Regions from separate parts of the Micromonospora sp. NPDC047074 genome, predicted to be linked through region 3. Evidence: riboswitches for the same ligand, from Rfam matches in the RefSeq annotation. Region 3 holds a riboswitch; each other region holds the start of a gene.
The links. A riboswitch is a leader RNA that binds a small molecule or an ion and turns the genes downstream of it on or off. The one in region 3 is predicted to bind cyclic di-AMP.
Positions count from the first base shown of each region.

Region 1: it holds a riboswitch for cyclic di-AMP, as region 3 does, so the genes downstream of both, ABZ809_RS03815 (hypothetical protein) here and ABZ809_RS10190 (C39 family peptidase) in region 3, are expected to answer to the same signal.
Region 2: it holds a riboswitch for cyclic di-AMP, as region 3 does, so the genes downstream of both, ABZ809_RS13280 (hypothetical protein) here and ABZ809_RS10190 (C39 family peptidase) in region 3, are expected to answer to the same signal.
Region 4: it holds a riboswitch for cyclic di-AMP, as region 3 does, so the genes downstream of both, ABZ809_RS01515 (NlpC/P60 family protein) here and ABZ809_RS10190 (C39 family peptidase) in region 3, are expected to answer to the same signal.

Region 1 covers NZ_JBEYVB010000002.1:35,317-42,354, forward strand. Annotated here, with positions in the region: gene ABZ809_RS03810 (carbonic anhydrase) at 1-676, shown strand, start outside; gene ABZ809_RS03815 (hypothetical protein) at 797-1,813, opposite strand; cyclic di-AMP (ydaO/yuaA leader) riboswitch at 1,817-1,948, opposite strand; gene ABZ809_RS03820 (YibE/F family protein) at 2,115-3,467, opposite strand; gene ABZ809_RS03825 (hypothetical protein) at 3,796-4,311, shown strand; gene ABZ809_RS03830 (DUF305 domain-containing protein) at 4,394-5,023, shown strand; gene ABZ809_RS03835 (metal-sensitive transcriptional regulator) at 5,315-5,617, opposite strand; gene ABZ809_RS03840 (cation transporter) at 5,767-5,976, shown strand; gene ABZ809_RS03845 (hypothetical protein) at 6,003-7,004, shown strand; gene ABZ809_RS03850 (heavy metal translocating P-type ATPase) at 7,016-7,038, shown strand, end outside.
Region 2 covers NZ_JBEYVB010000007.1:115,366-122,403, forward strand. Annotated here, with positions in the region: gene ABZ809_RS13270 (PfkB family carbohydrate kinase) at 1-236, opposite strand, end outside; gene ABZ809_RS13275 (SRPBCC family protein) at 426-893, shown strand; gene ABZ809_RS13280 (hypothetical protein) at 1,005-2,072, opposite strand; cyclic di-AMP (ydaO/yuaA leader) riboswitch at 2,085-2,216, opposite strand; gene ABZ809_RS13285 (cation diffusion facilitator family transporter) at 2,372-3,289, opposite strand; gene ABZ809_RS13290 (AAA family ATPase) at 3,369-5,486, opposite strand; gene ABZ809_RS13295 (alpha/beta hydrolase) at 5,634-6,569, opposite strand; gene ABZ809_RS13300 (carbonic anhydrase) at 6,721-7,038, shown strand, end outside.
Region 3 covers NZ_JBEYVB010000005.1:46,952-53,989, reverse strand. Annotated here, with positions in the region: gene ABZ809_RS10210 (polysaccharide pyruvyl transferase family protein) at 1-1,008, opposite strand, end outside; gene ABZ809_RS10205 (acyltransferase) at 1,262-2,524, shown strand; gene ABZ809_RS10200 (hypothetical protein) at 2,615-3,100, shown strand; gene ABZ809_RS10195 (hypothetical protein) at 3,247-4,053, shown strand; cyclic di-AMP (ydaO/yuaA leader) riboswitch at 4,322-4,461, shown strand; gene ABZ809_RS10190 (C39 family peptidase) at 4,686-5,531, shown strand; gene ABZ809_RS10185 (alpha/beta fold hydrolase) at 5,638-6,381, shown strand; gene ABZ809_RS10180 (CDP-glycerol glycerophosphotransferase family protein) at 6,414-7,038, opposite strand, start outside.
Region 4 covers NZ_JBEYVB010000001.1:302,335-309,372, reverse strand. Annotated here, with positions in the region: gene ABZ809_RS01530 (GPP34 family phosphoprotein) at 1-318, opposite strand, end outside; gene ABZ809_RS01525 (NlpC/P60 family protein) at 662-1,660, shown strand; gene ABZ809_RS01520 (peptidoglycan recognition family protein) at 1,726-3,735, opposite strand; cyclic di-AMP (ydaO/yuaA leader) riboswitch at 3,985-4,119, shown strand; gene ABZ809_RS01515 (NlpC/P60 family protein) at 4,132-5,172, shown strand; gene dcd (dCTP deaminase) at 5,244-5,822, opposite strand; gene ABZ809_RS01505 (pyridoxamine 5'-phosphate oxidase family protein) at 5,901-6,449, shown strand; gene ABZ809_RS01500 (zinc metalloprotease) at 6,556-7,038, opposite strand, start outside.

The DNA of each region.
Region 1 (7,038 bases), on a different contig from region 3:
GGACACCAGCGGTGACCCGTTCGCCGTGCCCGTGACGCGTGAGCAGGCACTCGCCGAGCTGCACGCCGGGAACCGGCGGTTCGTCACCGGCGCCCCGCGCCATCCCAACCAGGACGCCGGTCACCGCGCGGCGGTCGCCGACGGGCAGCACCCCTTCGCCGTGATCGTCGGCTGTTCCGACTCCCGCCTCGCCGCCGAGATCATCTTCGACCGCGGCCTTGGCGACCTCTTCGTGGTCCGCACCGCCGGGCACACCATCGGCCCCGAGGTGCTGGGCAGCGTGGAGTACGCCGTGACGGTGCTGCGTACGCCGCTGGTGGTGGTGCTCGGGCACGACTCCTGCGGTGCCGTCCAGGCGGCGCGTGCGGCGGACGCGACCGGCAACCCGCCGGGCGGGCACCTGCGCGCCGTGGTGGAGGCCGTGGTGCCCAGCCTGCGCCGGGCCGCCGCCGAGGGGGTGGACGAGATCGACCGGATCGTCGACATCCACATCGCGTACACCGTCGAGGCGATGGTGGACAGCTCCGCCGTGCTCGCCGCCGAGGTGGCCGCCGGGCGGTGCGCGGTGGTCGGCATGTCGTACCGCCTGGCCGCCGGTGAGGTGCGGACGGTGGCCGGGGTGCCCGCTGACGCGGTCGACGTGGCCGAGCCGGCCGCCAGCGCCGCGCTCGCCTGACTCCATCCGTCGAACCCGGCCCCGCACGCTCCCCGGCCGGCCGCTCGCCTGGCGACGCCCCCCCACGACACAGCAGGGCCGCCCCGGACGGATCGGGGCGGCCCTGCTGTGTCGCAGAGGCTAGAGCAGTGACACGTGGACGTGGTCCGTGTGGTTCGACGGGCCGCTGTAGGAACTCCAGCCGGTCGTCGGGAACCAGATCTGCCGGTTCCAGATCACGTAGTAGATGCCGAGCCGGTCGGCGTTGCGGACCAGGAACGCGGTCAGGTTGTTGCCGTACATGTAGGTGTCGTCGTTGTGCCAGGGGGAGAAGCCGCTCCTCTGCAACGACCAGTCACAGGCCCGGCCCTTCGGATGTTCGTACGGCCCACCGGAGCGGTAGCAACCGACGAACCGGTTGAAGCCGGCCCGCTTGACCTCCTTGTACATGTGCAGCGTGCGTGCCGTGATGCAGCCGGAGGTGGTGGGGTCGTTCTCGGTGCAGCCCAGCGGCTTCCAGTCGCCGTCGGCGGTGCGCCCCGGGGCCATCCTGGCCACCGGCGAGGTGGCGACCACCTTGCCCTTGGTCAGCCCTCTGCCGCCCACCAGGGCCAGGGCCTTCTCCGCCTCGCGCTTGCCGCGGTTCAACTCGTTCGCGAGCTTCGCCTGCTCGCGGACCTCGGCGTCGAGCGCCAGCTTGGCCTGCTCGGCGCGGGTCTTGACCGCGTTCACCTCGGCGAGCTTCTTGGAGTTGACCATGTTCAGCTCGTCGAGGGCGGCGGCGCGCTGGACGAACGAGTCGGGGTCGGTGGTGCCCAGCAGCATCGACACCGCGCCGATCCGCCCGGTCCGGTAGGACTGGGCGGCGATCTGGCTCACCTGCGGGGCCAGCGCGTCCAGTTGGGCCTGCGACCGGTCGACCTCCAGGGCCAGTTCGAGCTGGCGCTTCTTCGACTTCGCCAGCTTCGCCTTGGCCTGCACGTACGACCGGGTCCGGGCCTCGATCAGGTCGTCGAGCAGCTTGGGCTCGTCGTCCCCGTGCCCCGAGGGTTTGGGTGGGGTGGGCGCCGCCACCGCCGGAAGGGGTCCGGCGAAGACCGCCAGGGCGGCGAACACGGCCACCACGGGCGTCAACCAGCGGCGTAGGGGTGCCGTCACAGTTTTCCCTTCCGTCGACCGCCGACCGGGTTAGCTGACGGGTTCGGGGCGGAAGTGGCCCCTACCGCTGTCGCGGATTCACCCCACGTGCCTGGGTCCCCGGCTCGCCTTGCGGCGATTGGGCGGTGGCACCGCAGGCGCCGCTGCGCGCCTTCGGCGGTGACCGGCAGCGAGATTACCCGAGAGGCCTTCCTGGGATCTACGTCCCTAAGCCGACTAAATGCGTCATTTCGTGACGGCGGAGGGTGACCAGTGACGCGTTTATCAGGATCGAAGTCCCGACCCGTCACACTGCGTGGTGTCACCATGCGGTCTCCGTACTCCTGCCCCCGTCGGGCCATCCGCTGCGGGCGGTGGCAGTCGGGTCCGTGGCGCGTGCCCCGCCGAGCGCCTCCAGCGCCTCGGACCGGTCGGCCGCCGGTCGGGGAGCCGGCGTGGTCGGGGGTTCGGCTTGCTCGGAAACTTCACCGCCGCGCCGCCCGGCGGTGGTCACCACGGCCGCCAGCCCGGTGGTCAGCGGCACGGCGGCGATCAGGCCCAGGGTGGCGACCGCGCTGCGGACGATCTCCTGGGCCAGGAACTCGCTGGTCAGAATCTGGGTCACCGCCCGGGAATCGGCGGTCAGCAGGAGCAGCACCGGCAGGGAGGCGCCGGCGTACGCCAGCACGATGGTGTTCACCGTCGAGGCGATGTGGGCGCGGCCGACCCGGGTCGCCGCGCGGTAGAGCTGCATCCGGGACAGCCCCGGGTTGGCGTGCGCCAACTCCGTGACCGTGGCGGCCTGGGTCACCGTGACGTCGTCGAGTACGCCGAGAGATCCGATGATGATCCCGGCCAGCAGCAGGCCGTGCAGGTCCACGTCGACCTGGAGCACGGACAACGTGGTGGCGTCCTCGGAGCCGAACCCGGTCAGGTGGGTCGCGGCGGTGGCGATGGTGCCCAGCACGCCGGTCAACACCAGGCTGCCCAGCGTGCCGAGCACGGCTACCGAGGTCTGTGCGGTCACGCCGTGGGTCAGGTAGAGCACCACGAACATGATCAGGGCGGCACCGACGACCGCGACCAGCAGCGGGGGGCTCCCGGCGCTGATGCCGGGCAGCACGAAGGTCAGCAGGATGGCGAAGCTCGCCGCCAGGCCGGCCAGCGCGGCCAGCCCGCGCCACCGCCCGAACGCGACGATCGCGGCCGCGAAGAGCACCACCAGCCAGACCAGCGGCTTGCCGCGCTGGTGCTCCGCGATGTTGTAGGTGCTGATCGAGGGGTCGGCGGGGTCGGTGAGCTGGACCAGGATGATCTCGTCGCCCACGGCGACGGCCGGCGCGCCGGGACCGGCCGGCACCGGCGTCTCCACCTGCTGACCGGCGGCGGGGCCGTCGTCCACCCGTACGGTGACCGTCCCGCAGGGGCCCTGCGCCCCGTCCGGGCCTCCCTCCGGGGTTTCCGGGGCCGGTGGGCACGGCTCCGTCACCACCCGCGTCACCGTGCCGTGCTGCCGGGGCGGTTCGGTGCCGGCCGCGGGGTCGGGCGCGTCCCACGGCCACAGCACCAGGGCGGCGATCAGCGTGGCGACGAAGAGGGGCACCACCGTCGCCACGAGGATCCGTCGCACCCCGGGCGGGGCGGATGGAGCAGGCCGGGTGTGGTCGGCGCCCATCGAGTCTCTCTCCCAACGATTCCGGGCGGGGGCGTGCGGGCGGGCCGGTTCAGCCCCGTCGCGTTGCCGGGGCGTGGACCGTACCCGTGCGGCGGTGCGGTGACGTGCCGCGGTCGTCGTCCCCCGCCCGGTCGGGGGCGCGCGGCGGGCGGTACGAAATCCGGAGGGTCACCGGCCGAATGGTAGCCACCCCGGCGTCCCGGCGCAGTTCGTGCGGGCGGTGTCGGGGTGTGGGTCCGGCCGGAACCGTTGTGATTCCGGTCCCGGTCGGGTGTCGTGCCCGCGTGGTGGCCCGCGGCGGCCGGGCCGACCCGCTAGCGTCCCAGGTGTGCGGACGACGGTGACGGCGGCGTGGTGGGCCCGGGTCCCGCTGCTCGTCTGCACGCTGCTCGGTCTGGCCGCGATGCACACCATCGGCCACGACTCGCACCCGACGGGACACTCCGGCACCCCGCCGGCACACGCCGCCGGGCCGGCACACGCCGCCGGGCCGGGTTCGCACGGCGACGGGGTGGGCGCGCCGGTGGTGGCCCGGCCCGACACCCTTCTCCCGTACGCCGCCGGATCGGTTCTCCGGTCCGGCGCGGGCTGCCCCGGTGACTGCGGGTCCGACCGGCTCCTGCCGTCCAGTGGCCCGGGCGGAGGGCTGCCCGGTTGGGGCGTGTGCCTGGCGGTGCTGGGTGCGTTCGCGGTCACCCTGCTGTTCGCCGCGCTGCTGTCGGCCGTCGTACGCGCTGCCGGCCCGCCGGGGGGTGGCTCGGGCGGCTCCGCTCCCTCGTCCCGGGCCCCGCCACCCCGGCCGGTGGGCCTGCGGCTCGCCACGGTCTCGGTGCTGCGCAGATAGGACGCGTCCGGTGCGGTCCGGCGGTACGCCGTTCCGCGCCCTCGTCGTGCTGCGTACGTTCCGACATCGAAAGGCCCAAGACATGACTATTCGTACCCTTGTGCGCCGTGCCGCCCTGGCCGGCGTCGCCCTCACCGCCGTCCTCGCCGTGACCGCCTGTGGTGACGACGACCACTCGTCGCCAGGCACGGGGCACGGCACGCCCGGCAGCGGCGGGCCGTCGGCCACCGCCACCGGCGCGGCCGCCTTCGGCGACGCCGACGTGATGTTCGCCCAGATGATGATTCCGCACCACCAGCAGGCGGTGGAGATGGCGGACCTGGCCGCGACGCGCGCGGCGGACCCGGAGGTCAAGCGGCTCGCCGCGGAGATCAAGGCGGCGCAGGCGCCCGAGATCGCCACGATGAGCGGCTGGTTGACGGCCTGGGGGAGGCCCGCGCAGTCGCCGGGAGCCGAGATGCCGCACATGGACCACGGCATGCCCGGCATGATGTCCGACGCCGACATGACGAAGCTGGCGGCGGCCTCGGGCCGGGAGTTCGACCGGCAGTTCCTGACCATGATGATCGCCCACCACGAGGGCGCGATCACCATGGCTCGGGACGAACTGGCCCGGGGCATGAACGCTGAGGCCAAGGCCCTGGCCGAGCAGATCGTCAGCAGCCAGCAGGCCGAGATCGACACGATGAGGAAGATCCTCGGTCGGTTGTGATCCGGTGGCCCCGGCGCCTCTTTCGGGGGGCGCCGGGCCCATGCGCGCCGCGCTGGCCCCCGGGCCCCGGGCCCATGCGCGCCGCGCTGGCCCCCGAGACCGCGGACCCCGCCGCGCCACCCAAACCGCCCCGAACGAGACATCACTCCGCCCTGCCCCTTGCCGGCCCCTCGGCGATCTTGCACTTCATGCCCGGACAAAGCCGACATTTCAACCCAGAGTGGGGGCTGGAAGTGCAAGATCGCGAGCCAAAGGCGGGTGCGGGAGTCCCGCCGTCGGGGGGCCGCGGACTCAGCCGCGCTTCATCAGGCGCCCGACGGCGGCCATCATCTCGGTGGCCATCTCGTCGGCGCGGCCCTCGGCGGCGCCCTCGCGCATGCAGTGCCGCGAGTGCCCGTCGAGCAGGCCGAGCGCGACCTTGTCCAGAGCGGCCTGGATCGCGGAGATCTGGGTGAGCACGTCGATGCAGTAGCGGTCCTCGTCGACCATCTTCTCGATGCCTCGGACCTGCCCCTCGACGCGGCGCAGCCGCGCGAGCAGCTGGTCCTTGGTGGCGGTGTAGCCCCGGGTCGGGGCGGGCGTCGGTGTGGTCATGGGGTCGAGGATACCGTACCCCTCGGGGGTATGGTACGGTGCTCGGTGTCCGATACCCCCACCCGGTAGGGGTACATGATCTAGGCAGCGTTCCGCCTCCGATTTACCCCCTGGGGGTATAGGCTTGGCGGAGTCGAGAGGAGAGTTCGATGGTCACCACGACGTACCAGGTGCAGGGCATGACCTGCGGGCACTGCGCCACCTCGGTCAGCGCCGAGGTCGGCGCGATCACGGGCGTCAACGACGTACAGGTCGACGTCGCCGCCGGCAAGGTCACCGTCACCAGTGCAGGTCCGTTGGACACCGACACCGTGCGCGCCGCCGTCGACGAGGCCGGCTACGAGCTCGTCGGCGCCTGACGGCCACGGAGAAAACGAGGCACACCATGAACACGGCGACGAAGCTGAGCGGTTTCGCCCTCGGCATCGCGGCGGTGTTCGGCGCGACGTACGGGGTCGGCCGCGTGGCCGGCCCCGTGACCCCGCCCGCCGAGACCCGTCACGACCCCAGCGGCGACCACGGGGCCACCGGCGAGGGCGACCACGGAGGCGAGCAGGGGGGCGCGGCCCACCTGCCCGGCGGGCTGCTCGTCTCCGACCGCGGCTACACCCTCCGCCCGGTCGACGCCGCGGCCGGGCAGTTCGCCTTCCAGGTCACCGGCCCCGACGGCCGGGCGGTCACCGCGTACGACGTGGCGCACGACAAGCGCATGCATTTGATCGTCGCCCGCCGCGACCTCTCCGGCTTCCGGCACGTACACCCCGAGATGGGGGCGGACGGCACCTGGCGGGTCGACTCGCCGCTCGGCGGACCCGGCGTCTGGCGGGCGTTCGCCGACTTCACCCCGACCGGTGGCGAGGCGTTGACGCTCGGCGTCGACGTGACCGTACCCGGCGCGCTGACCGGGCGGCCCCTGCCCGCCCCGGCGACCAGCACCACGGTCGACGGCTACACGGTCACCCTCGCCGGCACGCCCCAGCCCGGCCGCACCGCCGACCTGACCCTGACCGTGAGCCGCGACGGCGCGCCGGTCACCGATCTTGAGCCCTACCTGGGGGCCTACGGCCACCTGGTGGCGCTGCGTCAGGGCGACCTGGCGTACCTGCACGTGCACCCGCACGGCGAGCCGGGCGACGGGTCGACCAGGCCCGGCCCCGACGTGAGCTTCTCGGCGGAGATGCCGTCGGCCGGTGCCTACCGGCTCTACCTGGACTTCAAGCACGGCGGCGTCGTGCGTACCGCCGAGTTCACCGTCGTCGCCGGCAGCCCGGCAGGGCCGGTCGCCCCGGCCCCGACGGGCGTCCCGACGGCGAGCAGTACGCCCGCCGCCACGAGCTCCCCGACCGCCGACGCCGGCCACGGCGTCCCCGGTCACGGGCACGACTGACGGGATCCGTGATGACGACCAGCAGCAAGCCCTT
Region 2 (7,038 bases), on a different contig from region 3:
CGCAGCACGACCTTCAGGTCCACCCCCTCGCTGACCAGCAGCGGCTCCAACACCTGGCCGATCTCGCCGCCGAGCGCGGTGCAGAGCACCACGTCGACCCCGAGCGACAACACCATCCGGGCCTGCCACACGCCCTGCCCGCCGGGGTGCAGGTGTAGCTCCGGTGCCTCGCTGGGCTGGTCGACGGTCACCGTCAGCCGGGGCGTGGGCGCGAAGACCATCACGTGCCCGCTCATCCGCCGAATCCGTCCATGCGCACATCCTCCACCGGCCGACACGTGCGGCGACCATCCATCTGCTGACCGTAGTGGGGCGGCTGCGTACACGCCGGCTGACCAGGTGTGATCGGCGCGCCGTTGCCAGCGGGTCGGGCATGGGCGACGATCGGGCGACGATCGGGCGACCACCGAGGGCGGGGGGCCGGCATGCTCAGGCGAGACTCGTTCAGCTACACCGTCCAGGCGTGCTGCTCCCTGCCGGAGGCCGCCGCGTTGCTCGCCGACCCCACCCGGCAGGAGCACCTGCACCCGTTGATCGTGCGGGTCCGCCGGGTGCCGCCCCGCCCCGGCGCCCGTGCCAGCTACGAGATCACCGATCGGCTGGCGGCCGGGCCGGTGCGCCTGCCGGTCACCTACCGGGCCGACGTCGTCGTCGACGACCCGGACGAGGTCGTCATCGTGGCCCGCCAGTGGCCGGCCACCACCGTGCGCAACCACACCCGGTTGCGGGCGGAACCGGACGGGTCGGTCCGGATCGACGTTCAGATCACCCTGACCGCGCCCGCACCGCTCTTCGGCTACGCGTTCCGCCAGGCCCGCGCCGCCCACCTCGGGCTGGCCGCCCGCCTCGCTGCCGCCCTCGGCCCGCATCCGGGCGAGCAGCCGGCCGGCTGACCGCCCGGGCGGCTGCGGGGGCGCGCGGGAGCACCGCCGTCCGTGCGTACGCCGCCGGCCGCGGGCGGCCCCGGTGGCCCGCGCCGGGCGGGTCACCGGGGCCGGAAAGCGTCAGTAGACCGACAGGTGCACGTGGTTGGTGTGGTCGCTGGACGGGTCGCCGTTGGCCCCGCTGTACGACTTCCAGCCGCTGCTGGGCAGCCAGATCTGCCGGTACCAGATCACGTAGAGCACGGCGAGCCGGTCGGCGTTGCGCACGAAGTACGCGGCCAGGTTGTTGCCGTACGTCCGGTCGCCCCCGGTGGCGTCCCCGCCGAAGCCGCCCTTCTGGGCCGCGAAGTCGCAGGCCCGGCCCTTCGGGTGCTCGCCGGAGCCGCCCGAGCGGTAGCAGGAGACGTAGCGGGTGAAGCCCGCCGCCTTGGCCTGGTTGAGCGCGTGCAGGGTGCGCGGGGTGATGCAGCCGTTGGCGGGGGTGGGGTCGTTGACGCTGCACGACTCGGACGGCCAGGAGCCGTCGGGGTTGCGCGGCGCCGCCTTCGCCGTCTTGGTCGAGGTGCCGCCCGGCGAGCCGCCCCCGCCCGCGGCCTGCTGCCGGTTGGCGACCGTCAGCGCCCGCTCGGCCTGTTCCTTGCGCTTGGCCATCACGGTGACCTGCTTGCGCTGCTCCCGGATCTCGCCGTCCAGGGCGAGCTTGGTGCGGGTGGCCTCGTCGCGGGTCCGCTGGAGGTCACGCAGGGCGCGGTCCTCGTTGGCGGCGACCGCGTCGAGGGCGGCGGCCCGGTCCAGGAAGCCGTCCGGCGAGTTGGCGTTGAGCAGGGCGGAGGCGGCGCCGAGCCGGCCGGTGCGGTAGGCGACCCCGGCGATCTCCCCGACCTTCGCGGTGCGGTCGGCCAGCTCGGTCTCGGTCGTCTTGAGCTGGACGGCGAGCTGCTGCTGCCGCTTGGCCGACGTCTCCAGGGCGCGCTTGGCGTCGAGGTAGCCCTTGCTGGCGGCCTCCAACTGGGCCCGCAGAGCGGGGGTGCCGCCCTCCTCGTCCTGCCCGGGTGCCGCGGCCAGCAGGCCGGTGCGGGCCGCGGCCGCCGCCGGGGCGGCGGTGACCGGGGCCACCGCGGCGCCGAGGGCGAGCGTTGCCGCGATCAGGGCCGCCATCCGGGCGGCACGTCGTCGTACGGGGGCCATCACTGGCATACGTGTTCCTTCCGTCAGCCGCCGACCGGGTTAGCTGACGGGTTCGGGACGGAAGATCCCTACCGCTGACGCGGATGCACCCCACGAACGTGGTTCCCCGGTTCGCCCCGAGGGGCGATTAGGCGGCGGCCACCGCCGGCACCGGTGGGGTGCCGCCTGGCGGAGGCCGAAGCCGAGCCTACCGGTGCCCGTGTGGTCGATGTAGCGCACGTGACTCAGCGTGCGCCCATCGAATACGGCCAAACCCGGCAGAAGGCAACAATACTACCGCAGATTTAAGGTTCTGCTCATTACCACTCGACCGCCCCGCAGGCCCCGGTGGCGGCTCCCGGCTCGATCTGCAACGTGGCGTGGTCGATCTGGAAGTCCTCGTGCAGGGCCGCACGGGCGGCGCCCAGCACCGCGCCGACCTCCGCGCCGGGCGCCATGGTCAGGTGCGCCGAGGCCACCTCCATGCCGGAGGTCAGCGTCCAGACGTGCAGGTCGTGCACCTCGGCGACGCCGGGCACGGCGGCCAGCCGGTCGTGCACGGCGGTGACCTGGAGGTGCTCCGGTGCGGCCTGCACCAGGATGCGCAGCGCGGCCCGCCCCAGCCGCCAGGTGCGCGGCAGGATGAACAGCCCGATCGCGACCGCCACCACCGGGTCGGCCCACCACCAGTCGGTGACGGTGATCAGCAGGGCCGCCCCGATCACGCCGAGTGAGCCCAGGAGGTCGCCCAGCACCTCCAGGTACGCGCCGTGGACGTTGATGCTCTCCTTCGCCCCGGAACGCAGCAGCGCGAAGGCGCCGATGTTGGCGAGCAGGCCGAGCACGGCGACGACCAGCATCGGGCCGGCCAGCACCTCGGGCGGGTCGCCGAAGCGCCGCACCGCCTCGATCACGACGTAGACCGCGACGCCGGAGAGCAGCACGGCGTTGGCCAGCGCCGCCAGCACCTCCAGCCGGTAGAGGCCGAAGGTGCGCTGCGGGTCCGCCCCCGCCCGCCGGGTGGCGGTGATCGCCGCGAGCGCCATGCCGATGCCGAGCACGTCGGTGAACATGTGCCCGGCGTCGCTCAGCAGGGCCAGTGAGCCGGTGCGGAAGGCGGCCACCGCCTCCACCACCATCAGGCCGGCGAGCAGCCCGAACGCCGCCCAGAGCCGGCCCTGGTGGCGGTGCGCGGCGTTCGCCACCGAGCCGTGATGGTGGTCATGACCTGCGCCCACGCGACCACCTTCCGTCAGGCGTCCGGATCCGCGTTCAATGTATGTTCACATCGCTATGTGTGCAAGTGAGTGTCGGGCGTCAGTCGGTCGGATCGACGGTGGTCAGCCGCTGGGTCGCCCGGGAGAGCGCGACGTAGAGCGTGCGTACCCCCGAACCCGGATCGGACCGGATCTCGCCCGGGGCGACGAGGACGACGCCGTCGTACTCCATGCCCTTGGCCTCCAGGCTGGTCACCACCTGCAGGCGCGGCGCGGCGAGCGCGCCCAGCCAGCCGGCCACCTCGTCGCGGCGCGGCACCGGCGTGATCACGCCGACGGTGCCCTCGACCTCGGCGAGCAGCGCGGTGGCCGCCGTCACGACGGCGGGCCGGAGCTCGGCCCTCGGCACCGCCAGCTCTACCGGGTCGACGCCGGTGGAGCGCACCGCCCTGGGCAGCGGGAGATCCGGGTGCAGCCGGCGGATCTCGGCCGCCGCCACGGCGAAGATCTCCGCCGAGTTGCGGTAGTTCGTGGTGAGGGTGAAGTGGTGCCGCTTGCGCCGGCCCAACGCCTGGTCCCGGGCCCGCTCCAACTCCTCCGGATCGCCCGTCCAGGCCGTCTGCGCCGGGTCGCCCACCACGGTCCACGAGGCCAGCCGGCCGCGCCGGCCGATCATGCGCCACTGCATCGGCGAGACGTCCTGGGACTCGTCGACCACCACGTGCGCGTACTCCCGGTAGTCCTCCGGACGCTCCCGGGCCGCCTCCCGGGCGGCGCGCTGCCGGTCAGCGAAGGTGCTCAGCTCGCGGACCCCGCCGGCCAGGCGGAACGGGTCCCGCTTCGCCCGGGCCGGCCGCATCGGCTTGCCGAGCAACGCGTCCAGCTCGTCGAGCAGCGCGATGTCGGCGATCGTCAGCCCGGCGTGCTCCAGGCTCCGGTACGCGTCGGCCAGCAGCCGGATCTCGGCCCGGGAGAGAATCCCGGCGGCGTACCGGTGCAGCCGGTCCGGGCGGGCCAGCCAGCCCAGCACGTGCCGGGGGTGCAGCCGGGGCCACCACGCCTTCAGGAACTCCCGGAACTCCGGCCGCTCGGCGATCTCGTCCTCGAACGCGCGCTGCTCCGGCAGCCCGCCGATGCCCAGCCGGCGGGCCTGCGCCCAGAGCGCCGCGAACACCCCGTCGAAGCCGGCCCGGCGCACCTCGTTGCGCCGCGCGCCCCGGGGCATCGCCCGGTCCCGGATGCCGTCCAGCTCGCGGCGCTCCAGGCGCAGCAGCGTCCCCCGGTAGAGCAGGCGCAGCTCGGTCGGGCCGCCCGGCACCGCGTCCCGGGCCGCCCGCTCCAGCACCCGCCGCATCCGCAGCGAGCCCTTGACCGCCGCCACGGCCGGCGGATCGGTGCGGGTGGCGGCCATGCCGGGGAAGAGGGTGCCCAGCGAGTGCAGCGTGGCGGTGTCCTCGCCGAGCGAGGGCAGCACCGAGGCGATGTACTCGACGAAGACCGACGACGGGCCGACCACCAGGATGCCGCCGCCGGCGAACCGGCTGCGATCGGAATAGAGCAGGTACGCGGCCCGGTGCAGCGCCACGGCAGTCTTGCCGGTGCCCGGGCCGCCGGACACCAGCGTCACGCCCGAGCCGGGGGAGCGGATCGCCTCGTCCTGCTCGCGCTGGATGGTGGCGACGATGTCCCGCATGCCCCGGCCGGTGGCCTTTGACAGCGTGGCGAGCAGCGCGCCGTCGCCGACCACCGCCATGTCGCCGGGGGCGGCGACGGGATCGAGCAGGTCGTCCTCGATCCGGGTGACCCGCTCGCCCGAGGACTGGATCGTGCGCCGGCGCACCACGCCCAGCGGTTGCGCCGGGGTGGCCTGGTAGAAGGCGGCGGCGGCCGGGGCCCGCCAGTCGACCACCAGCGTGGCCGCGTCCTCGTCCCGGATGCCGAGCCGCCCGACGTGCAGCACCTGCCGGTCGTGCAGGTCCAGCCGGCCGAAGACCAGCCCTTCGTGCTCGGCGTCCAGCCGGTGCCGCTGCCGCGCGGCGTGGAACACCATCGCGTCCCGCTCGACCAACGCCCCGAAGTTGCCCACCCGGGCGAGCCGGTAGCCCTCCTTCTCGGCGCGGACCGCCGAGCGGCGCAGCTCGGCCAGCCGGGCGTACACCCGGTCGAGATGCCGCTGCTCGACGGCCATCTCCCGCTCCAGGGTGGTCTGGTCGGTCACCGCTCGTTCCTCCTGACGTCGGCGGCGGGCGGGCGCGAACCGCGCGTACCGCGCCAGGCCAACCGCAAGAGGGTACGGCCCGCGCGCAACGGGCAGCGCCACCGGTACGGGAAAGGAACGGGCGTCACATGCCTGCGGAACGCCGCCTCAGCCGGGCCGGGCGTCGCCGGGCACGCCGGACCCGGCGGCGGCGAGCGCCCGGCGGAGCACGCCCGCCACGGCCGCGTTGACCTCGTCGGGGCGCTCCATCATGAGCATGTGCCCGGCCCCCGGGCAGACGGTCAGCTCGGTCGCGGGCAGCGCGGCGGCGATCGACTCGGCGCACGGCGGCGGGGTGAGCCGGTCCCGGTCGCCGACCAGCGCGGCCGCCGGCAGGTGGGTGAGCCCGGTGAGGGTCTCCAGCCGGTGCTGCGACCCGATGGAGGCGCGGAACCCGCCGATCGAGCGCAGCGAGGCACGGGCCACCGCCGAGGTGACCAGCCGGATGTCGTGCGGGTCGCAGCCGTCGCCGAAGAGCATCCAGCGGATGCTCGGGCGCAGCGCGCGCAGCAGCGCCCGGGGCGGGCACCAGGACCCGCACCGGGCCAGCACCCCGGCCCCGGTGGTCTCGGCGAGCCGGATCAACCGGGCGATCCGGGGCGACAGGCCGTAGACGGTGTGCGTGTGGCCCTCGGCCGTCGTGGCGACGAAGACCAGCCCGGCCGTCCGGGCGGCGAAGTGCCCGGGGTGCCGGTGCGCGTACTCCATGATCGTCATGCCGCCCATCGAGTGGCCGACGAGGACCACCCGGCCGGCCGGGGCCACCTCGTCGAGCACCGCGGCGAGGTCGTCGCCGAGCTGGGCCAGGGTGGCGGTGGGCAGCGCCATGCAGCTCGACCGGCCGTGCCCGCGCGCGTCGTAGGCCACCACCCGCACCGCGTCGCCGAACCGGTCCCGCAGGTCGGCGAGCTGGCGGTGCCAGGCCCGCGCGTCCAGCGTCCAGCCGTGCAGCAGCACGACGGTGACCTCGGCGTCGGCCGGCCCGGTGGTCTCGACGTGCAGGCGTACGCCGTCGGGGAGACGTACCTCGACGTGCTCCGGCATCGCCACCTCCCCAGGGCCGGACGGAACCCGTGACACCGGGGAAACCCGGCGGTGACACACCGGCTACCCGCCATGAGACCACGGCAACCGTGTCGGTGAGAAGATTCGTAACCCGCTCCGGGCGCGCGGCGGGCCGGCCAAGCTGGGAGGCATGGGGTCGCCCCGGACCGCGCTGGCCGAGCTGCTCTCCGGCAACCGCCGCTTCGTCAGCGGCCAGCCGGTGCACGGCCACGACGTCACCGCCGCCGCCGCGGCCTCCGGCGACCAGCAGCCGTACGCGGTGCTCCTCGGCTGCATCGACTCGCGGGTGCCGCTGGAAGCGATCTTCGACCAGACCTTCGGCGCGATCTGCGTGATCCGTACCGGTGGGCACGTGCTCGACCGGGCGGTGCTCGGCTCCATCGAGTACGTGGTCGGCGAGCTGGGCGTGACGCTGGTGATGGTGCTCGGGCACGAGCGGTGCGGCGCG
Region 3 (7,038 bases):
GTCCGCTTCGTCGTAGAGTTGGGCGGCGTCGATGTCCGCCGGCACCTCCGGCATGACGCGGTGCGGGATGTCGAAGTACCGGGCGAGTTCCAGGGTGCGCGAGTCGTGCGCGAAGAGGTAGCCGGGCGTGCCGGCGACCAGCGCGGTGATGGTGCCGTGGATCCGGGTGCCGAACGCGAACTCGAACCCGGAGAGGTAGTTCATCCAGGTCCACGGGTCGACGAACATCCGCACCTTGTCCTCGGTGAACAGCGGGTGCGAGGTGTGGATCGGGATCGCGCTGGACTTTCCCCGGTCCTCGGGGGCGTCGCCGTAGAGCAGGGTGCCGAGCGTCTTGAGGTCCTGCGGCAGGTAGCGCAGGTTCGGGTAGCGCTTGTGGTGCCACTCGACGATCTCCGCCATCGACTTGACGTACGGCGAGATGGTGAGCGCGAGCCGGTCCTCCGGCGCCAGCGCGGCCTTCTTCTTCTCCACCCGGAAGCTGTCGCCGTGCAGGAACATCGACGGACAGCCGATCACGTCGACCGCGGAGAAGCCAAGGGTGCGCAGGTAACTCTCGGTGATCTCGCCCCGTACGCCGATGCTGTGCGAGCGGTCCAGCACCGCCCGGACGAACCGGGTCACCACGTCGTCGATCGGGCGCAGGTACTCCCGGTCGCCGTGGATGTTGGTCTGCACGCCGACCCCGAGCACCACCACGGGGATCTTCAGCCGCTCGATCAGCTTGGTCATCGTCTCGACGCGGTGGGCGTAGCTGCGGCGGAAGGCGTTGGCCAGCGGTACGACGTAGACGTCGTACCGCTCGTTGATCATGTCGGCGTCGCGCGGGTTCACCTTGAACCCGGTCGAGGTGATCTCGGCGGTCGCGGTGCGCAGCAGCTTGTGCGCGGCGTGACTGAAGACGAGGTTGCCGTTGTTCTCGCCGATCCAGTTGCGCGCGTGGGTCTCCTCGGGCGAGTAGCTGTCGAAGGGGCCCTTCTTGGCCCGCATCAGGATCCGCCGATGCATCTGTGCCCACCTCTCGTCACCCTGGGGTCACGGAATAGTAGGCCACGAGCGGACGTGGGCATAGCGACCTGTCATGCCCGCCACGGGACGGGACGGTTCGATCACTCCCGGATGGGGCGGAACGGTAGCTACCGGACGGGACGGAAGGATCGCCGGGGACGGCGGGTATGGTGCCCGGCGGGCGGTGCCGACCCGGAGCCGCCACGGAGCGTCCTCGTGGGCGTCCGACAACGGAGCCGAGGAGGAGACGTACGTGCTGGGTGATCCCGCGGATCGTCGGGAGGCCGGCGCGACGGGTGCCGCGACCACCCGGTCGGCCGGCCGCCTGCCGTCGCTGACCGGGCTGCGTTGGGTCGCCGCGCTGCTCGTCTTCGGTTTCCACGCCGGGACGATGGGCATCATCGCCGAGCCCGGGCACAAGGCGGTGGTGGACTTCGTCTTCACCCTCGGCCTCTCCGGCGTGCAGTTCTTCTTCATCCTCAGTGGCTTCGTGCTGGTCTGGTCGGCGAGGCCGACCGACACCCGCCGGGCGTTCTGGCGTCGCCGGGTCGCCAAGATCTGGCCCAGCCACGTGCTGCTGTGGGCGCTGGCCCTGGCGGCGGCGGCCTGGTTCGCCGACCCCGTGGACCGGCTCGTCGCGCTGGAGAACCTGTTCCTGCTCCAGGCCTGGGACCCTCGCCCGGGCCACTTCTACAGCATCAACACGGTCAGCTGGTCGCTGTCCTGCGAGTTCTTCTTCTACCTGTGCCTGCCGTTGGCGCTGCCCCTGATCCGCCGGGCCCGGCCATGGGCACTGTGGACGGTCGTGGTGGCGGTGCCGTTGCTGATCCTGGCGCTCTGGCCGGCGCAGGCCCTGGTGCCCGAGGAGAGCCGCTGGTGGTTCACCCAGATCTTCCCGCCCGTACGGTCGCTGGAGTTCTGGATGGGCGTGGCCGCCGCCGAGCTGATGCGGCGCGGCCGGTGGCGGGGGCCGAGCCTGCCGGTGGCCAGCCTGCTCTTCGTGGCCACCTGGGTGATCGCCGCCCAGTGGGTCCGTGCCGAGCTGTGGGCGGCGCTGCTCTCGGTGGCGTACATCCTGATCATCGCGGCGGCGGCGGACGCGGACGTGCGCGGGCGGCGCTCGCCGTGGCGGTCCCGACCGATGGTCTGGCTCGGCGAGGTCTCCTTCGCCTTCTACCTGGTGCACGTCCTCGTCATGATCAGCGTGCTCCGGCTCACCGGCGACTGGGGAGTCGGCTTCCCCGGCTGGTGGGGGCCGGCGGTGGTGCTCGGCTTCCTGCTGGTCAACCTGGTCCTCGCCGGGCTGGTGCACCGGTACGTCGAGACCCCGATGATGCGTCTGCTCACCCCGCGCCGGCCGGCCCGGGCGACGCCGCCGGGCGCGGACGCCGTCGGCGAGCAGCCCGGCGATCGGGGGCCGGGCGCACCTGCGGAAGCGCGGGGCGGCGCCGTCCCGCGGCCCCGGTCCGCCGACCCGCGGACCGACCACCAGCAGGCGTACGTCGACTCGCGCTGACAGGCCGGCTCGGTCCATCCTGGCCGGTGCGGCGCGTCGACACGCCCGGTGACGCTGCGGGCCGCGGTCGGTGACGGTAGCGTTGGTCGCGTGCCAGCCGCCGCCTCCACCTGTCCGCTGTGGTGGATGGCGCGCTGGGCGGTGCGGCTGCTGACCGGCCTGGCGGTCGCGGTCGCGTTCACCGTCGGCGCCGGGGTGCTCCCCGCCGCCGCGTCGCAGCTCGGGGTGCCCGGCGCCCTGGCGGTCGACTCCACGCCACCGGCCTTCCCCCGCGCCGATGGCGTCGCCCGCGCGGATGGCGTCGCCTGCGCCGATGGCGTCGCTAGCGCCAACGGCGTCGCTAGCGCCGGCAGTGTCGTCCACGCCGACGGTGCCGTCTACGCCGGCGGTGTCGATCGGGCCGACGGCCGAGAGGTCCGGGTCGATCGTGCCGACGACGAGGCCGCCCAGGCCGGCACCCGACCCGGCGCGCCCGCCGCCCCGGCCCCGACCTGCCCGGCCGCGGCCGGCCCCGACCGGGTGCTGGTCGGAGCCGCCCCAGGTGCCTCCGGTTCCCGGGCCCCGCCGCGCCGCTGAGCCGTGCCACCCGTGGGGGTGCCCCCGCGACCGCGTCCGCCGAAGCTCATCACCGCACCCGCCCGACGGCGGCCCGTGGCGTCGCCACGCCCGCCCGGGCGCCGCGTGCGCCCCGTTGCCGCACTCGCTGCCGTGAGGTGCCGACCATGGAGATCGTCCTCTACCAGTTCCTGATCGAGGTGCCGCGGGCCGTCGCCATCTGGTCCGGCCTGCTCCTGCTGGCCCTGGCCGTGCTCGCCGTGCTGGTCGCCCGCCCGGAGGGCACCCGTCCGGTCGGCGAGTCGGCCGTCGTGCCGGTCGACGACCCCGCCACCGAGGCGGCCGACCTGCGTCGCTACGCCGGGGAGGTGGCCGTCGCGGCGGCCCGGGCCGCCCGGACCGCCCGGCGACGGCGGGCCGACTGGCTCGCCGCGCAGGAGGAGGCCGATCGGGCCTGGCGGGCGTACGACGAGGCGGAGACGGTCGCCCGCCGGTTCACCGGGGCCGCCGGCCTGCCCGTCCCGCGCACCCCGAGCACGCCCGCCGAGTACGCCGCCCGGGAGCGCTGGCTGCACCACGCCGCGCTGGCGGCCCACTGGCGTGGCGACCTCACCGGCCGCCAGACCGGCGACGTGTTCGGCCGCCGGGCCGGCTGGGATCCCCGTCGGCACCCGGTCGAGCAGGAGATCGTGCTGGCCCGCGCGGTGCGCGACGCGAAGCGGGCCGGCCACCGGGCCGCCGCCGAGCGGGAAAGGGCGGCGTGGCGCGACGCCGACCTGGCGGCCGAAGCGGCGCGCGCACTGGCCCGGGAGGCATACACGGCAGCCTCCCGTCTCCACCCGGCGACGCCCGCCCCCCGAATCGGCGATCTTGCAGTTTCCGCCCCGGCGAACACGGCATTCGCCGCAATTCACGGGCCCAAAGTGCAAGATCGCGGGAGGCGGCGGGCCGGGCTGGTCCCGACGTTTTGGTGACGCCGGTCACGGCGGTGGAGAAACGGTCATTCCGGTGTGGTGGGGGTGATTCTCGTCGGGGGTTCGACGCCGATGTCCGCCAATCGTCCCGTTGTTGCCCCTTAGCGCCTCTGAAAACGGTCGTCCCATTGAGTCAAGTCAGTGCCGAGGTGACCACAAAAAATGTCTTCGGATCAAGGTTTAAGCAGGTGGAGGAGGGTTGGCAGGGCGCGTGACGGACAGTAGTGTCGGCCCGTCCGGTGCGGTACCCGATCGCAAGAGGCGACGCCGCGCCGACCCGCCTAATCGTGAATACGAACCGGGGACCCACTGCTCCATGGGGTGAATCCGCGAGCCTACGGCCCGCGGTAGGGCGTTCTTCCCGCCCGAATCCGTCAGCTAACCCGGTCGGCGGTGCCGGAAGGAGTTCCATCCTCGTGCAGCACCAATACACCCCTCGGTCGGCCCGCCGTCTCCACGGGGCCGTGGTGCCCGTACTCGTCCGGCCACAGGCCGCGAGCTGAGCCACCGGTCACCGTCCGCCGCCCGGCATTCCGGGCGCATCCCCTGAGTGCTCCACCGTCCGCACGGACGCCCGTCCACGCGGCCGGTCCGCCCTGCCCTCGGCACGGAGCCGCTCACCCCCCGAGCCCGTGGAGGAAACCGTGAAGCACCACCTGAAGCGACACCTGCGTCGCCTCACGTCCGAGCGCCCGTACCAGGTGGCCGCCGCGTCCGCCGCGGTGCTGGTGCTGGCGTCGGGCACCGGCGCGCTGCTGGCCGGCACCGACGACGACCCCGCCGCCGCGCAGGCCCCGGTGTCCGCGACCGAGCAGCGGGACGACACCGCCGCCTCGCGTGGCCAGGCCCGGATCGCGACCGTCCCGTCCACCGGCGCGCCGGCCACGTCCAGCGCCGCCCCGTCGGCCAAGGCCACCACCGCCGCCCCGGACCCGGACCTGACCCGCAAGCCGGAGCCGCCGAAGCCGCCGAAGTCCAAGATCCTGGACTACGACTACCAGGCCCAGACCACCTTCTACAACTGCGGTCCGGCCGCCGTCCGGCACGCCCTCAGCGCCGCCGGGATCGCGCGCAGCCAGGACGCCCTCGGTGCGCAGCTGGGCACCGACGAGATGGGCACCGACTCGGCCGAGGACACCACCCGGGTGCTGAACGCGACGGTGAAGGGTGACCCGTACCGGACCCGCATGATCCCGGGCGGCGCCGCGACGCCGGCCCAGATGGACCGGCTCCAGGACGATGTCGTCGCCGCCATCACCGGTGGGCGGGGCGTCGTGGTGAACGTCGCCGGCAGCGCCACGGACAACAGCGGTGGCTGGCACTCGTTCCCCGGCGGCCACTACATCGCGGTGGTCGGCTACCAGGACGAGGGCCGGCTCGTGAAGATCGCCGACTCGGCGAACCCGGCGACCGCGTCGTACTGGATGAGCACGATCGCCCTGGCGAACTGGGCCGCCACCCGCGGCTACTCCGCCTGACCGACGACCTCGACGGGCGTCGGCCCCCACCCGGGGGCCGGCGCCCGTTGTCGGCTGCGGGTCAGGGCCCTCGCCGAGGCATCCGGTGGATGGCACACTGCGCCCCATGGTCGACGAATCGGATGACCGGGACGGCCGCCGGGTCCTGCTGCTGCTGCACGGCATGGGCGCGACCGGCGACGTGTGGCTGCCCTGGGCGCCGCTGCTGGAGCGTCGGTGGGCGGGGCGGTGGCTGGCGCCGGACCTCGCCGGTCACGGCTGGTCGCCGCCGCTGCCGGAGTACTCGTTCGCCGCCCTGGCCGCCCGGGTCGCCACCGGCCTCGGGCCCGGGGACCGGCTCGTCGTGCTGGGGCACTCCCTGGGTGGCGTGGTCGGGCTGGCGCTGGCCGCCCGTGGCGCCGGACTGCCGGTCGACGCCGTCGTCGGGCTCGGCATCAAGGCCGTCTGGTCGCCGGCCGAGCTGGCGAAGGCCGGGGAACTGGCCGTCCGGCCGGTGGCCTGGTTCGCCAGCCGGGACGAGGCGGCCCGCCGTCACCTGCGGGTGGCCGGCCTGACCGGGCTCTTCGCCCCGGACCACCCGGTCGTCGGTGCCGGACTGCGGCAGGTCGACGGTCGCTGGCGGCTGGCGATGGACCCGGCCGCGTTCGCCGTGGGCGAGCCGGAGCTGCCCGCCCTGCTGGCGGCGACCGACGTGCCGGTGCTGCTGGCCCGGGGCGAACACGATCCCATGGTCACCGACGCTCAGCTCGCGGAGCTGGGCGTGCCGGTCGCGACGCTGCCCGGCCTGGGGCACAACGCCCACGTCGAGGCCCCCGAGGCGGTCCTGGACCTCGTCGACGCGTACCGCTGACCGAAGCCGCGCGGCGGGACCGGGCAGGTACGTCAGGTGGCGGGGGAGAGCGACGCGTCGTCCGGGTCGACGGGACGGCCGGCCCCGTCGGCGGCACGCGGGGTCGGCGGGTTCCAGCCCCGGTCGAGCTGGTGCCGGGCGGCTTCCAGGAACGCCTCGGCGTACGACTCGGCGGGGAAGTCGCCCAGGTAGCGGGTCCGGGTGACCCAGCGCGCCGAGGCCAGGGGATCGGTGTCGAGCAGCGCGGCCAGCACCTCGTCCACGTTGGACATGTCGCGCCGCAGCACGTAGCCCGAGCCGGCCAGCGGGAACCGCTCGGTGAACCGGTCACCCTCGCCGCCCATGTCCGTCACCGCGTACGGCTTGCCGGAGTAGAGGTAGTCGGAAATCACCCCCGACACGTCGGAGACCAGCGCGTCAGAGCGGTTCACGCACTCGGTCAGGGTCAGCTCACGACTCGCGGCGGCGCCGAAGACGTGCTGCCGGCCGCTGCGGGCCCGGTCCGCGGCGAGCAGCTCGGTGAGCCGGCCCAACTGTCGCGCCGAGGCCGGGTTCTGTGACGTGTACGGGTGGGCCCGCAGGATCACCGTCGCGCCCCGGGCCAGCAGCCCGCGCAGCAGCGTCTCGGCGACCGGCAGGGAACAGTAGTTGGCGTCC
Region 4 (7,038 bases), on a different contig from region 3:
CAGGCCGGCGGTGACCAGCCCGTCCAGCACCTGTTCGGGCAGGTCCTTGGTGAGCCGGCTGATCCAGTCCTTCGGCTTGCGCCGCTTCTCGTCGGCGGCGATGCGGGCCAGTGCCTCGTCGAGCTGACGCTGCCCGACGGGGGTCGAATCGGTCACCACCAGCCGGTCGTCGGCGACCTCGATCCGGCCGGCGAGCGCGAGCTCCAGCAGCAGGGCGCCGGCCAGGCCGTAGTCCAGGGTCGGCCGGCCGAGCTGGTTGTCGCCGGCGTCGTCGTAGCCGAGCAGGGTGAGTTCATGGGCGAGGGTGAGGGAGGCCATGTTTCGACGGTAACCGGGCCGGACGAGGGCGGCCGGGTCTCGCGCCTCGGCGGCGGTCTGCCAGCTGCTGGCGGTGGTGCCGCCGGCGCGTACGGTCGCCGACCTGCTGTGTCGTCACGAGGGGCTCGACGGCGCATTGACCGTCATCGTTGGTGACCGGGCCGATACCCTTGGTGCGCAAGCGGTTGCGCTAGCGTGATGTGAACGTTGGTCGCCTTGATTCCGCTGCCGGCCTTCCCTAATGTTGGGCACCGGCCGCTGTGGGTCGTCTGTCTCGCCCCTCTTCCCTCGCGCGAGGCGCCCGGCGGTCGGGTTGCAAAAGGAGTCGGTGCCGGTGGCAACCATGCCCCCTCATCGTCACGCACCGGGACGGTCTGCTCGTCCGGGTGGCCTGCGCCGGGTCGCCCACCGTCTGCTCACCCTGGTCGCCGCAGCGGCGGTCGGCGCCGGCATGTTGGCCGCGCCCGCGTACGCCGAGCCCTCGGTCGAGGAGATCGAGGCCGCGATCGACAAGAAGTGGGAGCAGCTCGAGCCCACCATCGAGCAGTACAACAAGGTGCGGGCGCAGCTCAAGGTCAACAACAAGAAGTCGGCGGACCTGCAGAAGAAGATCCAGCCGCTGGCCCTCGAGAGCGAGCTGGCGATGGACCGGGTGGGCGACCTCGCCTCCCGCTACTACATCTCCGGCCCGTCGCACGACATCGGCGCGTTGCTGGTCAGCGCCAAGCCCGACACGCTGACCGAGCAGCTGACGCTGCTGGACCGGCTGGCCGCCCACGAGCGCAGGCAGATCCAGGGCGTGACCACTCTCCGCGACAAGTACGAGGGAGAGAAGCAGAAGCTCGACACGCTGATCACGACGCAGAAGAAGCAGCAGACCGAGCTGGCGACGAAGAAGAAGCAGATCGACGTCGAGATCAAGAAGCTCGAGGCGTCGCTGCCGAAGACCACCGTGAAGACGGAGAACTGCCCGACCATCAACGGCGTGGTCAGCGAGAAGGCCCGGATCGCGATCAGAACCGCCTGCGCCCAGGTCGGCGACCCGTACGTCTGGGGTGCCACCGGCCCGAACTCGTTCGACTGCTCCGGCCTGACCCAGTACGCCTACAAGGCGGCGGGGATCCACCTGACGCACTTCACCGGTGCCCAGTGGAACGAGGGCAAGGCCATCCCGCGCTCCGAGGCGCGCCCCGGTGACCTGGTCTTCTTCAAGTCGGACCTGAGTCACGTCGGCCTCTACCTCGGCAACGACAAGATGGTGCACGCGCCCCGGGCCGGCAAACCGGTGAACGTCTCCAGCATCAACACGATGCCGGTCGCCGGGTTCCGCAGACCCGGCTGATCCCGCACCCGCACACGAAAGGGCCCCCGGTCGGATCGACCGGGGGCCCTCGTCGTGCGATGGGACTAGTGGGGTGCGCCCACCGGGGAGGGCAGCACGTTCACGTCGTCCAGGTTGACGTACATGATCCGGTGGCCGAACTGGATCTGCACGTACTTGTTGTCGCCGCGGATCACCGTCCAGTCACCCGGGGCGGAGCCGTCGAACGTGCTGGCCCGGTAGTACTCGCCGGGGAGCACGTTGCCGACGGCGTACCGCTGGCCGGCCGAGAGCGTGTACTGCAGGGGCGAGATCGTCTGGTACGGCACGCCCTCCGGGTACGCCGCCTGCTCGGGGTACGCCCGGCCGTACACCGGGATGGTGGCCTTGCCGGCCTTCGGGGTCACCACGAGCCCGAGCGACCACTTCGCGGTCGGCGCCGAGGCGGGGTTGTGGAACCAGGCCTTCTGGCCGAGGTACCAGATCGCCGTCCAGTCACCCTGCACGCCGGCCAGGGCGTACGTCTGTCCCGCCGAGGCCCGGGCGCCGTGGTCGGAGACGTACATCGTGTTCGGGGTGCCGTCGGGCCGCAGCGCGATGTCGTTGACCAGCGGCGCGTCCTGGCTCGGCGCGCTGTGCAGGGGCACCGCGGACGAGCCGCGCAGCGGGCAGGGCGCCGTCGGCGGCGGCGGGTTCGGCACGCCCGGGGGCTGCCGGTTGCAGCCGGTGAACTGCGGCTGGTTGGTGGCGAAGTCCGGGTCGATGGTGACCAGCCCGGTCCGCGACGTGCCGGTCGAGAAGAACGGCGCCTTCAGCAGGTCGAAGTAGTGCGACCAGTTCCAGTACGGGCCCGGGTCCCAGTGCATGCCGCGCACGTTTGCCGCGACGGTTCCGGGGACGTTGTCGTGCCCGATGATGTGGTTGCGGTCCAGCGGGATGTTGTAGGCCCGCGCCAGGTGCCGGACCAGCTTGGCGGAGGTGCGGTACATCGCCTCGGTGTACCAGGTGCCGTGCCCCGCGAAGCCCTCGTGCTCCAGGCCGATGGACTTGGCGTTCACGTACCAGTTGCCGGCGTGCCAGCCGACGTCCTTGGTCTTGATGTGCTGGGCGATGTGCCCGTCACTGGAGCGCAGCGTGTAGTGCCAGCCCACCCGCTTCGGGTCCTTGACCAGGTTGACGCTGGGCCCGAAGTAGCCCTCGGTGTCGTGGATGACGATGTACTCGATCTTCTGCCGGGACGGCCGGTCGGAGAGATCGTGGTTGCCGTAGTTGCCCAGGGTGGGCCCGAAGTTCTGGTAGGGCGCCGGGATCCACTCGCAGGAGATCGTTTCGGGGCACTCCAGCCCGTCGGGCCGGGCGAGCTTGCGCAGGCCCAGCCGGTCCAGCCAGGAGCTGTCCGGCTGGATCGCGAGGGCGGCCAGCGTGACCCGCTGCCCGTCGTCGGTCAGCCGGCTGTCGCCGGTGCTGATGGTGGTGTACACCTCGTTGGCGAAGGCCGCCGCGGCGTCGGCGGTGTCCGCGCCCGAGTAGCGGGCCACCGCGCCGTACCAGGCCGCCGGGTCGGTGTCGGCGCCGACCGGGGCGCCGATCTCCTTCTGGTACGCGGCCAGCAGCGCCGCCCCGCCGCGGATGTTCGCCGTGACGTCCGTCCGCAGCGCCTCCTCGCTGGCGCCCGTCAGGCTGGCGGCGGTGTCGAGCGTCTGCAACGACGGCTCGGCGGGCACCGGTTCCGCCTCGGCGGGTGCCTCCGGGGCCAGGGACACGCGGGAGTCGTCGCCGCGCGGGTCCTCCGAGCCCTCGTCGTGGTGGCCGCCCCCGGGCAGGGCGGCGACGTGCTCGGCGTCGGTGAGGTGCATGGGGCCGAAGCCGCCACTGGTGCTCGGCGTGCCTGCGTTGGTGTCCCAGCGGGACTGCAGGTAGGAGACTCCCAGCAGGACGCTCTCCGGCACGCCGTACTCGGCTGCCGCGGCGGCGTACTGCTGCTGCCGGTCGGTCGCCGGCGCTGCGGCGGCGGATCCGGCGGCGGTGAGCGGCGTCGCGGTCAGGGCGGCGGCCACGGCGGCGGCCAGCAGGACGCGTCTGCTCCTCGTTGTCACTGACAGGTGCATCAGACCCCCAGTTCGGACGGGCAAATGTGGGGCCACCTTCGCCCCGCCCGCAGCCTTTGGTCAATACCTTTCCGTCAGACACTTCAGCAGGAAGAAAATCTTCGCCGCCCGGCTTGCGGTCCCACCGGCCGGTCGGGCACGGAGTGTCAGGGCCCGGAGGGTTGCGGATCGATAACGGTCGTCTCTACTCTGGTCATTCGTCGGCCGGTGACAGTCCGTCCATCCGGGGCGGGCGACGGTCCGACACCGCCGAGTCGCTCCCGAGCGAGCCGGGGACCCAGGTTCCCGGGGTGAATCCGCAGCCACTGCGGTAGGGCGCCCCCTTCCCGCCCGAACCCGTCAGCTAACCCGGTAGGCGGTACGGAAGAAGGAGTACGAAGCCCGGTGGCACACCATGCCCCGCGGCCACCGTCGGCACGGTCGGTGCTCGCCGACCCGACGACGGCTGCGCCGCGCCCACGCTGGTACCGCTGCACCACCGCCCTCGCCGCCCTGGCCGCGTTCGCCGTCGTCCTGACCGGCGGCGCCACGGCGGCACACGCCGAACCGACGGTCGCCGAGATCGAGCGCCAGATCGACGAGGACTGGAACAAGCTCGAACCGATCATCGAACGACACAACGCCACCCGAGGAGACCTCGCCGCCAAGCGGAAGCAGGCCGACGCGCTCGCCGCCCAGATCAAGCCCCTGCAGGAGCGGGTCGACCAGGCGATGGCGAAGGTCAACGCGCTGGCCGTCCGCGCCTACAAGGGCGAGAACGTCTCCACCATCAACGCCCTGCTGGGCAGTCGCTCACCGAGCCAGGTGGTGGGGCAGCTCGAACTGCTCGACCGGTTCGCCCAGCACCAGCAGGAGGACGTGCGGCAGGTCGCCGAGCTGCGTGACCAACTGGCCGCGAAGAAGGCGCCGCTGGACGAGATGGTCGTCCAGCTCGCCCGGACCGAGGCCCAGCTCGCCGCGAAGAAGAAGCAGATCAACGCCGAGATCGACCGGTTGCAGAAGCTGCGGCTGCGGATCTACGGCAACGGCGGCGGCGGGCCCCTGCGCCCAGCCCCCTGCCCGGCCAGCTATCCCGGCGGCGCGGCCGGCGTGGCGGTGAAGTTCGCCTGCGCCCAGATCGGCAAGCCCTACGTCTGGGGCGCCGAGGGGCCCAACTCGTACGACTGCTCCGGGCTGATGCTCGCCGCCTGGGCGAAGGCCGGGGTCTCGCTGCCGCACAACGCCGCGCAGCAGCGCCGGGTCACCGCGACCGTCAGCCGGGGCGAGCTGCGCCCTGGCGACCTGGTCTTCTACTACAGCGACCTGCACCACGTCGGCATGTACGTCGGCGGGGGCTGGGTGGTGCACGCCTCCCGGGCCGGGGTGCCGATCAAGATGAAGAAGGTCGACGACGGCCCGATCCACAGCTACGGCCGCCCCGGCTGAGACGTAGGGAAGGGCACCTTCCTAACGGAATCGGTAGAGGAAGGTGCCCTTCCTGACACATGGCGGCAGGGTCAGCCGGTCGGCCAGGTGCGCCACTGCTGCCAGGAGCGGCTGGGAGTCGGGCCGCGCTGCCCCTGGTAACGCGAGCCGTAGACGGCCGAGCCGTACGGGTGCTGGGCCGGCGACGAGAGCCGGAAGATGCAGAGCTGGCCGATCTTCATGCCCGGCCAGAGGGTGATCGGCAGGTTGGCCACGTTGGACAGCTCCAGCGTGACGTGACCGGAGAAGCCCGGGTCGATGAAGCCCGCCGTGGAGTGGGTGAGCAGGCCCAGCCGGCCGAGGCTCGACTTCCCCTCCAACCGCCCGGCGAGCTGGTCGCCGAGCGAGATGACCTCCAGCGTCGAGGCGAGCACGAACTCGCCCGGATGCAGCACGTACGGCTCGCCCTCGGGCACCTCGACCATCGACGTCAGGTCGTCCTGCTGTTGCGCCGGGTCGATGTGGGTGTAGAGGTGGTTGTTGAAGACCCGGAAGAGCCTGTCCAGGCGTACGTCGATGCTGGAGGGTTGCACCAGCGCAGGCTCGAACGGCTCCAGCGTGAGCGTGCCCGCCTCGATCTCGGAGACCAGGTCGCGGTCGGAGAGCAGCATCGCAACACCTTAGCGAGCGATGTGCGTGACCTGCGTGTCGGAGTGCATCTTCGTACGTTTGTTCGATAGAATGCCGGCATGGCTTCCTGGTCCGAATTCGCCGCCGACGAGCCCCGCCTCGCCGACGGGATCCGCCTCCTCATGCAGCAGTACGGGCCGGGCTTCGGCTACCTGGCCACCGTCCGCGCCGACGGTGGGCCCCGGGTGCACCCGGTCTCCCCGGTGATCACCGACGAGGGGCTCTTCTGCTTCGTCGTCGACTCGCCCAAGCGGCGTGACCTGGAGCGCGACGGCCGCTACGCGCTGCACTCGTTCCCGCCGGAGGAGAGCGACGACGAGGCCTACGTCGCCGGTCACGCCCGGCCGGTGACCGATCCGGCCCGGGTCGCCCGGCTGGCCCGGGGCCACCGTGCCGCGCCGCAGGTCGACTGGCGGATCTTCGAGTTCACGGTCGACGTGGCGATGCTGGCCCGCCGCGAGCCCGGCGTCGCGGGTGGTGTGGGCGGCGTCCACGGCGGGCCGGCCGTCCAGGTGTGGCTCGATCCCCGGGCGACTGCAGCCGGCACCGCCGTGGTCCCCGAGACGTGGTCGGGGGGCGGCGGCCAGGCCGCCCGCCCGGCCGCCTGAGACGCGGCGTGGCGCTCCGGGTCGTCCCCCTCCGGGGCGCCACGCCGTGCAAGACATCGGTGCCGGCCCCGTCGAGCGGGGCCGGCACCGATGGCCGTACGCGAGATCAGGCCGCGCGGTACGCGTTCCAGGCGGTCAGCATGCGGCTGGCCTGCCCGGCGGTGAACTGGTACATGCAGGAGTCGTACGTGTAGTCCATGAAGTTGGTGATCGGGTCGGTACCCGGGGCGGTGCAGGTGTCCCGCCCGGTCGGGCACTCGTAGGCCGGCGACGCCTCGGCCGCCGTGTCGCTGACGCTGTCGCCCGAGCCGGAGCAGCCGCCCTGGAAGGTGTGGTAGAGGTTCAGCCAGTGGCCGACCTCGTGGGTGCCCGTGTCGCCCTGGTTGTAGTTGGTGGCGGTGCCGCCCGGCAGGGATTCGCTCAGCACGACGACGCCATCCATGCTGCTGAGCTTCCGGGTCGGGAAGGTCGCCCAGCCGAGCAGGCCGTCGCTCAGCTCACCCAGGTAGATGTTGAGGGTGTTCTTGCCGCCCTCGCGCAGCGACGACTTCATCGACCGCTCCGCCGAGGAGCCCTGCACGATCGGGAA